DNA from 2 places in the Sanguibacter sp. A247 genome. Region 1 is predicted to be linked to the other one. Evidence: riboswitches for the same ligand, from Rfam matches in the RefSeq annotation. Region 1 holds a riboswitch; the other holds the start of a gene.
The links. Region 1 has a riboswitch for thiamine pyrophosphate ahead of ACTVCO_RS01515 (thiamine ABC transporter substrate-binding protein). Riboswitches for the same ligand answer to the same signal wherever they lie in the genome.
Positions count from the first base shown of each region.

Region 1 (4,403 bases):
CGCCCGCGGGTCGAGCCGTGACCAGAACCCGCCGACGGTCCGCACGACGACCGCATAGTTGAAGAACACGAGCGCGAGCACGATCGCCGTGAACGTGCCGTCGAGGCCAAGCCCACCGAGCGGGCCGCCCGGGCCCAGCAGGGCACGGAACGCCACACCGACGACGACGCTCGGCAGGACGAACGGCACCGTGACGAGCCCCCGCACCAACGCACGCCCGCGGAAGCGGGACCGATAGAGCACGTAGGCGCCAGGCACGCCAAGGACGACCGCAAGGGTCGTGCCCGCGAGCGCCTGGAGGATCGTCGTCGTGACGACGCGCCACGTGCGCGGGCGAGCAAGGACGTCCGCGACACCCGCGAGGTCAAGGCCCCCGGCGGGGCTCGTGAGGCCACGCACGAGCATCGCGACGACAGGCCACGCGAAGAACAGTCCGAGGAAGATCAGCGGCACCGCAGCGGCGAGCGCCCACGATGCCCTGCGCCCCGCCTTCGCCGCGCCGAGGCCCCGCCGCCGTGCCAGGGGCACGACGACGGCGGGGGCGGGCGGCTCGCCGAGCGGCGCCGTGCGGGGGACACGGACGTCGTCGGAGGCGGAACGCAGGGTGGTCATGAAATATCAGCCCAGCACCGTGTCAGTCCAGTCAGCGATCCAGGCGTCTCGGTCGCGAGCGACGACGAGCGGGTCGACAGCGATGGGCTCGGCCGCGAGGGCGCCGTGCGCGACAAAGGCGTCGGGCAGGGCGACGCCCGGGTCGACGGGGTACATGTACGCCGTGTCCGGGAGGGTCTTCTGGAGCTCGGGCGAGAGCAGGTAGTCAATGACCGCACGAGCCCCGGCGGGGTTGGCGGCACCCGCGAGAACACCCGCATACTCGACCTGGCGCGTGCACGTCGCAGGCAATGAGGCAGTCGTCGTGCTGCCGTCGTCCGTGAGCGTGTAGGCGGGGCTCGAGGAGTACGACAGGACGATGGGCCGCGTACCGTTCTCGGCGGCGCCCGTGAAGTCGGAGTAGTAGGCGTCGGACCACGAGTCGGCGATGCGGACGCCGTTGGCCTTGAGCTTCGTCCAGTAGTCGAGGTAGCCGTCAGCCCCGTACTGCGTGACCGTGCCCGCAAGGAAGCTCAGGCCCGGGGTCGAGGTCGCAGGGTTGGTGAGGACGACGAGGTCCTTGTAGGCAGGCTTGACGAGGTCGTCGAGCGTCGCCGGGACGGGAACGTCGGCATGCTCGTCGAACCACACCGAGTCGACGTTGACGCACACGTCACCCTGGTCGACGGGCGTGACTGCGTCACCTCCTGCAACCCTCAGGCCAGCTGCCGCGGCAGGCAGCGCGGGAGAGGCGTAGGGCTCGAAGACGCCCGCGTCGATCGCCCGCGAGGCAAACGTGTTGTCAACGCCGAAGACGACGTCGCCGAGCGGCGCATCCTTCGTGAGGATGAGCTGGTTGACGAGGGTTCCGCCGTCACCCACCTGGACGACCTTGACGTCGAGACCCTTGGCCTTGAGCGCCGCGAGCTGCTCGTCGCCGAGCTCGAAAGAGTCGTGGGTGAGGAGGGTGACGGGACCGCTCGCGGGGGCCTCGGTCGTCGACGCTGTCACGCCCGGGGTCGTGGGCGTGGCCGCGGGCGTCGTGGCGCCCGAGCACGCGGCGAGCACCGCCGTCGTGGCGAGGGCTAGGGCCGCGAGGGCCGCCCGGGCTTTGCTGGTGTGGGTTGCGCTGGTGTGGGTCGTGCTGGTGTGGGTCGTGCCGTCGTGCGTCGTGCTGTCGTGCGTCGTGCTTTCGTGCGTCGTGCTGTGCAAGGTCTTCTCCTCCTACGCAGATGAGGAGGGGCCGCGCCGCTCGCCGCGGCCTGCCGCGGTGCGCGCGACGTGCCGTGGTGAGCGACGAGGTGAGATTCCCGACTTCCTCCACCGGTGCTAACCGGATCAGGTTCGAGGGTCTGCGGCTGTCCGCACTCTCAGCGCCTACGGTCTCCCGCTGCGCTCCCCTGTCGTTCCCCGTCATCATAGGCCGCAGCGCTTCTGGGAGCGTGGGCCGTCCACGTGTCGACGCATGCCCGCTGGCGGTTGAGCGCTGCTCGGGTGGGGTCGGTGGCTGCTGCTTGCTGGCTGCTGGCCTCTTCTTGCTGGCCGCTTCTTGCTGGCCGTCACTTGCTGGCCGTCGCTTGCTGGCCGATTCTTGCTGGCCGTCGCTTGCTGGCATTCGCCGGGGTGATTCCGCTGACCGCTGCCCGGGGCAGATTCCGCTACTCGCGGCGATGAGGTGCGGTCGCGTCGGGGATCTGCGCCGCGTCGGCGGCACAGCTGCGCCGTTCCATGGGACTGCGGTGCGGCGTGTGGGCGGCCAGGACGCTAGCGTGGGGGGAGATGCCGACGACGACCGTGGCACGCCGACCTTGATGGAGGACACGTGGCTGACCAGGAGAAGGAAGCTCTGCTCGAGAAGGTCATCCTGCTCGGTGCTTCGGCGGGGGCGGCGTGGATCGCGCAACGCGGCTTGTCGTACGCGTGGAAGAAGGCGACGGGCAAGGATGCCCCGCGAAATGCCCTCGACACCGATGCGCCAAACACGTCGATCATCGTCTTCGCAGCGATCACGGGGGCTGTCGCTGCTGCCGCGAAGATTGCCGCGGACCGCGGGGCGCGCCGGGTCGCCGCACGCGTCGTCGCAGGCCGCAAGCTCCACCCCTAACACCCCTCTCCCCCTAGCTGCCCGCCCCTAGCCGTCGCTGGCGCGCGGTCGCCGTCGCGCGCTCGCCAGCCCCCGCTCGCCAGCCCCCGCTCGCCGCAGCGCGCCAACATCTCCGCCCACCCGCAACTTTGTGCCCTACCCGCACGTCTGGATCCGCGGGTAGGGCACAAACCTGCGGGTAGCCGGACCGGCGGATGCCCGGTAGGCCGACCGGGGAGCCGGTGAGCCACGGAGCCGGACGGGCGACGGCCCAGGAGGCCAGGAGGCCGGGAGGCCGGGTGGCCGGGTGGCCGGAGAGACCACCTACCCGCAGCTTTGTGCCTCACCCGCACGTCTGGATCCGCGGGTAGGGCACAAAGTTGCGGGTGGGCGGACGGAGGATGCTCGGGAGCCGGGAAACCCGGCCGGCGGAGGCCCGGGAGGCCCGGGACGCCGACCGGGGACGTCCCGGGAGGGTGTTAGCCGACGGCTACTGCGATGCGGTTGTTCCACGGGTCCGAGAAGCGCAGGACCTCACCGTCGTCGGCGTGCTCAACCGTGCCGTGCGTAAGGCGATCGGCGAGCGCACCGATTTCGTCGCAGGTCGGCACGAGAATCGAGACCTCGCCGAGGCCGAGCTGAACGGGTCGCGGCCCGGCGCCCATCGACTGCCACGTGTTCATGGCCATGTGGTGGTGGTAGCCGCCTGCGGAGACGAAGAGTGCGGAGTGGCCGAGCGTCGCGGTCGACTCGAAGCCGAGGGTGTCGACGTAGAAGCGGTGGGCGGCGGGGATGTCGCCGACCTGCAGGTGGACGTGCCCGAGGGTCGCCGCTGATTCCTCGGGCTTCTCGAGCGCGGCGTCGGTGAGGTGTTCGGTGAGGAACGCGTTGGGGTCGATGTAGAGCGTGTCCATGCGGACGTGCCCCTGGGTCCACTCCCACTGCTCGCGGGGGCGGTCGACGTAGAGCTCGATCCCGTTGCCCTCGGGGTCGTCGAGGTAGAAGGCCTCGGAGACGAGGTGGTCGCCTGCGCCCGTGTAGAGCTGGGGCGCGTGGGTGGCGACGCGTGCGAGCGCGCCGGCGACCCCGGCGTGGTCGGCGAAGAGGATCGCGGTGTGAAAGAGCCCGGCCTCGCCGCGGCGGCGTTCGGGCAGGTCGCGGGCTTCGCGCAGGACGACGAGGGGCACGGTTCCGCGGCCGAGGGTGACGACGCCGTCGCGGCCGTCGACGGCGGTGCGCTGCATGATCTGCAGCCCGATAACACGCGAGTAGAAGTCAGTCATGCCGTCGATGTCGCGGACGTAGAGCGTGACGGCGTCCATGTGAGTTGCTGCGGCGAGACGGTCGGCCGGGGCGAGTGCCGACGGGGCTGCGCCTGCGGCATGTGCGAGGCGTTCGTTGGCGGCAGGGCCCGACGGCGCGGGCTGGGCTGCGGCGGTCTGGCCTGCGGCGGGCTGGGCTGCGGCGGGCTGGGCTGCGGCGGGCTGGGCTGAAGCGGGCTGGGCTGAAGCGGGCTGGGTGGTCACGGATACTCCTCGGTTCGACTGCCTCCAGTCTGCCCGTCATCACTTAAAGCGTCAACTATTGAAGCGTGAACCATCGCGGGTGGCGCTCCCCCGTCGATGCGCCGCATGCACGACGCCCGGCTCTCCCGCGATTGCCGGGAGCGCCGGGCGCCGGCCACGAAGAACGAACGTCAGACGTCTGTGGGCCCGCACACTCCGTCGGC
Region 1 is NZ_JBQPRE010000001.1:349,824-354,226, reverse strand. It holds gene ACTVCO_RS01520 (ABC transporter permease) at 1-612, opposite strand, end outside; gene ACTVCO_RS01515 (thiamine ABC transporter substrate-binding protein) at 619-1,803, opposite strand; TPP riboswitch at 1,890-2,003, opposite strand; gene ACTVCO_RS01510 (DUF4235 domain-containing protein) at 2,414-2,695, shown strand; gene ACTVCO_RS01505 (VOC family protein) at 3,154-3,996, opposite strand; gene ACTVCO_RS01500 (hypothetical protein) at 4,371-4,403, opposite strand, start outside.

Region 2 (4,403 bases), on a different contig from region 1:
TGCCTCGCCAGTGATCGCCATGGAGAGGTTCTTGGGGCTCTGAACGGTGGACCAGCCGCGCTCCTCGGAGAAGGCGCGGACGTCGGACACGAGGTCGTCAAAGTCGCTCATAGCGTCAATGTAGTTGCCGGGATCTCTCGGGGTCAGCGGTGACCTCGAGCAGCACCTTGCCCGTCGTGCGCCGCCCCTCGAGCGCAGCGTGCGCCGCAGCGCCGTCCTCGAGCGGGACGACGAGCCCGAGCCGGGTGCGCAGCGCACCGATCTGTGCAAGGCCGAAGAGCGCGTCGGCGCGCTCGAGGAGCTCGCCACGTGTGCGCACGTGGTCGCTCAGGGTCGGCCGGGTGACGACGAGGGAGCCACCTGAGTTGAGCCGTTGCAGGTCGAACGGTGGCACCTGGCCCGAGGAGCCACCGAAGAGAACGAGCGTCCCGCGTACCGCGAGGCTCGCGAGAGAGGCGTCGAACGTCGCGCGGCCGACGCCGTCGTAGACGGCGGCGACGCCGTGAGGAACGAGGTCGCGCACGAGCCGGGGCAGCTCGGTCGTGATGTCGTCGAGCAGGTCGTACCGCACGACGTCGCTTGCGCCGGCCTCCCTCGCGAGCGCCTCCTTCTCGGCCGACGACACCGTGGCCACGACGCGTCCGCCTCGGGCGACCACGAGCTGGGTGAGCAGGAGGCCGACGCCGCCCGCGCCCGCGTGGATGAGGACGTCGTGGCCGGGGCCGACGGTGAACGACGAGGTTGCGAGATAGTGCGCGGTGAGACCCTGGAGGCCGAGTGCAGCGGCGGTCGGAAGGTCGATGTCGTCGGGCACGGGCAGGGTGCGGGCGCTCGCGACGATGACGTGCTCCGCATAGGAGCCGGGTGCGTCGAACCATGCAACCCGGTCGCCGACGGCAATGTCGGTGACGCCCGGCCCGAGCGCGGCGACGATGCCCGCGCCCTCGACGCCGGGGACGTGGGGGAAGGTGCTGGGGTAGATGCCGCTGCGCCGGTAGGTGTCGATGAAGTTCACACCCGCGACGACGACGTCGACCAGGACGTCGCCTGGCCCTGGGACGGGCACAGGGATCTCGACGAGGTCGAGGACGTCGGGGCCGCCGGGGCGTGCTGCCTGAAGAGCTCTCACGGACCCAGACAACCACCGCTGGGCGGGCGACGCATGCACCACGGGGGCGTGGTGACCGACGGGTGAGACGGCCCGCCTTCTCCCGAGCTCTTCCTCCGGGGGTCGCTATCGTGGCCGTGTCACACGCCGGGGAGCTCGGTACACCGAGCTGAGAGGGCGGATGGGCCACGTGCCCGAGCCGCCGACCCGCGAACCTGAACTGGGTCATGCCAGCGGAGGGAGCGTGGGGTGACCTCACCGGTGCCCCGAGCCTGCCGCGCATGCCAGGGGCGCGGTCTGCCTCGGGCACGCGAGGTGGCGCACTCATGCGTCTCGACGCGCCTCGTCCGGCACGACCCTCGACAAGAGGAGTCACCACATGATTGCCGAGATCCAGGTCGCACCCCGCCCCGGGGGAACCGACGCCGAGCCCTATCGTCACGTCGACGCCGCGATCGCCGTCATCAAGGCCTCGGGCCTCACCCATGAGGTCGGTGCGATGGGGACGACGTTCGAGGGATCGCCCGACGCCGTCTGGGCCCTCGTGCGCGACGTCCACGAGGCGTGCCTCGCCGCGGGCGCGCTCGCGGTGACGAGCCACATCAAGGTCGGACAGGCCGCCGACGACGCGGGTCCACAGATCGCCGACCTCGTCGCGAAGCACCGCCCATGAAGGTACGGGCGGTCCTCCACGGAGTGTGGCCGCCCGCCCTGCTCGCCGCCGCGCTCCTGCTCGCGTGGGAGCGCGCGGCGCGCTCGGGCGTGCTGCCCGCTTACGTCCTGCCCGCACCCTCCGAGGTCGCGGCACGCGCGGTGAGTGCGGCGCCCATCCTCTCGGCGCACCTGGTGACCACCCTGACCGAGGCCGTGGCCGGGCTGATCGTCGGCGTGGTCGCGGGTGCCCTGCTCGCGATCGCGACGGCAGCCTCGCGCTGGCTCGCACGTGCGGTCGGTCCCCTCATCACCGTCACCCAGACGATTCCGTCGATCATCCTCGCACCGCTCCTCGTCCTGTGGCTCGGCTTCGGTCTGACCCCCAAGATCGTCATCGTCGCGCTCACGGTCTTCTTCCCCGTGCTCGTCGCGGCCACGACCGCGATGCGCGAGGCCGACGGCGCGCTCGCCGACATGGTGCGCGGCCTCGGGGGTGGACGGGTGCGCACTCTCGTCGTCGTCCGCATCCCCGCGGCGCTCCCGGGCGCGCTCGCGGGCCTCCGGGTCGCTGCGACGTATGCGATCGGGGCCGCGGTCGTCGCGGAGTACCTCGCGGCGTCGAGCGGCCTCGGCGTCGTCGTCCAACGTGCTCGAAAGTCCTACGACGTCGAGCTCGTCCTTGTCGCGATCGCCGCAGTCTCGCTGCTCACCGCGACCGTCTACCTCGTTGTCGACGCGCTGTGCCGCGTCGCCCTTCCCTGGAGAACCTCATGACCCCTCGTCCTAGCTCCCGACCCTCGCGTCTCGCGCGCGTGGGTGCCCTGGCCGCCATCGCGGGCCTCGTCACCTCCGGCTGCGGGGCCGACGCCCGCGCTGACGCCGACGATGAGCTGCGTCCCGTACGGATCGTCCTCGACTGGACCCCCAACACGAACCACGTCGGCCTCTACCTTGCGCTCGAGAACGGGTGGTTCACCGAGGCGGGGCTCGTCCCCGAGATCATCGAGCCCGGGGAGGCCTCGGGCCTGCAGCTGGTCGCTGCCGGCCAGGCCGACGTCGTCTACTCCGTCGCTGAGGCGCTCGTCCCCGCACGGGAGAAGGGTGCCGACGTCGTCGCGGTCGCGACGGTCATCCGCTCCAACACCTCGAGCCTCCTCGCGCTCGCGGAGGACGGCATCACTCGTCCGCGCGACCTCGAGGGCAAGCGTTACGGCGGATACGGAGGGCAGCTCGAGAACGCGCTCATCGACACGCTCATGAGGTGTGACGGGGCGGACCCCGACCTGCTCGAGCGCGTGCCGATGGTGAGCCAGGACGCGCGTGCCGACCTCGAGCAGGACTTTTACGACACGACGTGGGTCTTTGACGGGTGGGACACGGTGCGCATGCGTGAGGTCGACGATCTCGACGTCACCACCATCCCGTTCGTCGAGCACACCGACTGCATCCCGGACTGGTACACCCCGCTGCTCGCGGCCGGGGGAGAGCGCCTGGAGTCGGACCACGCGCTCATCGACGACACGATCGACGTGCTCGCCCGCGGCTATCGGGCTGCGATGGCAGATCCCCAGGCAGGGGCTGACGCACTCCTCGCGCGGGTTCCCGAGCTCGATCGGGCGCTCGTCGAACCCAGCGCACGCTATCTTGCGGAGCACTTCGCGCCCGATGCGGCCGGCTGGGGCCGGCAGGAGGAGGCGACATGGACGGCGTTCGTGGCGTTCCTCGAAGCCAACGAGCTCATCGCTCCCGGGTTCGACACCGCGGCGGCGTGGACCAATGAGCTCCTCGACTGACCTGCGGGCGGGCGTCGGCGCGGCGCGCCCGGACGAGCTCGAGGGGCGTTCCCTTCTCGCCGACGTGCGGGGGCTGCGGGTGGCGTTCAACGGCCGGCCCGTTCTCGGCGGCGTCGATCTGTGGGTCCACGACGGTGAGGCCGTCGCGGTCCTCGGTGCCTCCGGCTGTGGCAAGTCGACGCTGCTCCGCGTGCTTGCGGGTCTGGAGCCGCGCGCGGCGAGGACGTCCGTGGACGCTCTCGCCGTCCCCATGCGTGAGGGTGCCCGGGACGTCGCGTGGATGCCTCAGCACGACGCGCTGCTGCCGTGGCGCCGCGCTCTCGGCAATGTCGTCCTTGGGGGCCAGATCCGTGGCCTGCCGCGGCGTGAGGCACGGGAGCGGGCGGTGCACCTGCTTGAGCGCTTCGGTCTGGGCTCGTCGTTGCGCGCCTGGCCGCACGAGCTCTCGGGCGGCATGCGCCAGCGGGTAGCCGTCGCGCGCACGGTGCTCGCGGGCCGTCGTCTGCTTCTGCTCGACGAGCCGTTCGGCGCGCTCGATGCGCTCACGCGTCGTCGGACCGGCGCATGGCTGGACGAGGAGAGGCGGTCAGGTGGGCTCGGCCCGACGCGCGGCATCGTGCTTGTCACGCATGACGTGGAGGAGGCGCTTGCGCTCGCGGACCGGATCGTCGTCCTGCGCGGGTTCCCGGCGCGGGTCACCGCAGTCGCGAGCGTCGCCGAGCTCGGTGCGCAGAGCGCGCGGCGGACCGTGCTCGCGGCGCTGTAGGGGGAGCTGGGTGCCCGGGCCCGGTTGCCGGGCCCGCAGGGCAGGCCTAGCGTCGTTGACGACGGGTGCCGGTGCGCCGAGG
Region 2 is NZ_JBQPRE010000005.1:107,152-111,554, forward strand. It holds gene ACTVCO_RS11510 (nucleotide pyrophosphohydrolase) at 1-111, opposite strand, end outside; gene ACTVCO_RS11515 (quinone oxidoreductase family protein) at 116-1,129, opposite strand; TPP riboswitch at 1,247-1,367, shown strand; gene ACTVCO_RS11520 (thiamine-binding protein) at 1,488-1,781, shown strand; gene ACTVCO_RS11525 (ABC transporter permease) at 1,778-2,536, shown strand; gene ACTVCO_RS11530 (ABC transporter substrate-binding protein) at 2,533-3,555, shown strand; gene ACTVCO_RS11535 (ABC transporter ATP-binding protein) at 3,539-4,321, shown strand.
Region 2: another riboswitch for thiamine pyrophosphate. It lies ahead of ACTVCO_RS11520 (thiamine-binding protein); the one in region 1 lies ahead of ACTVCO_RS01515 (thiamine ABC transporter substrate-binding protein).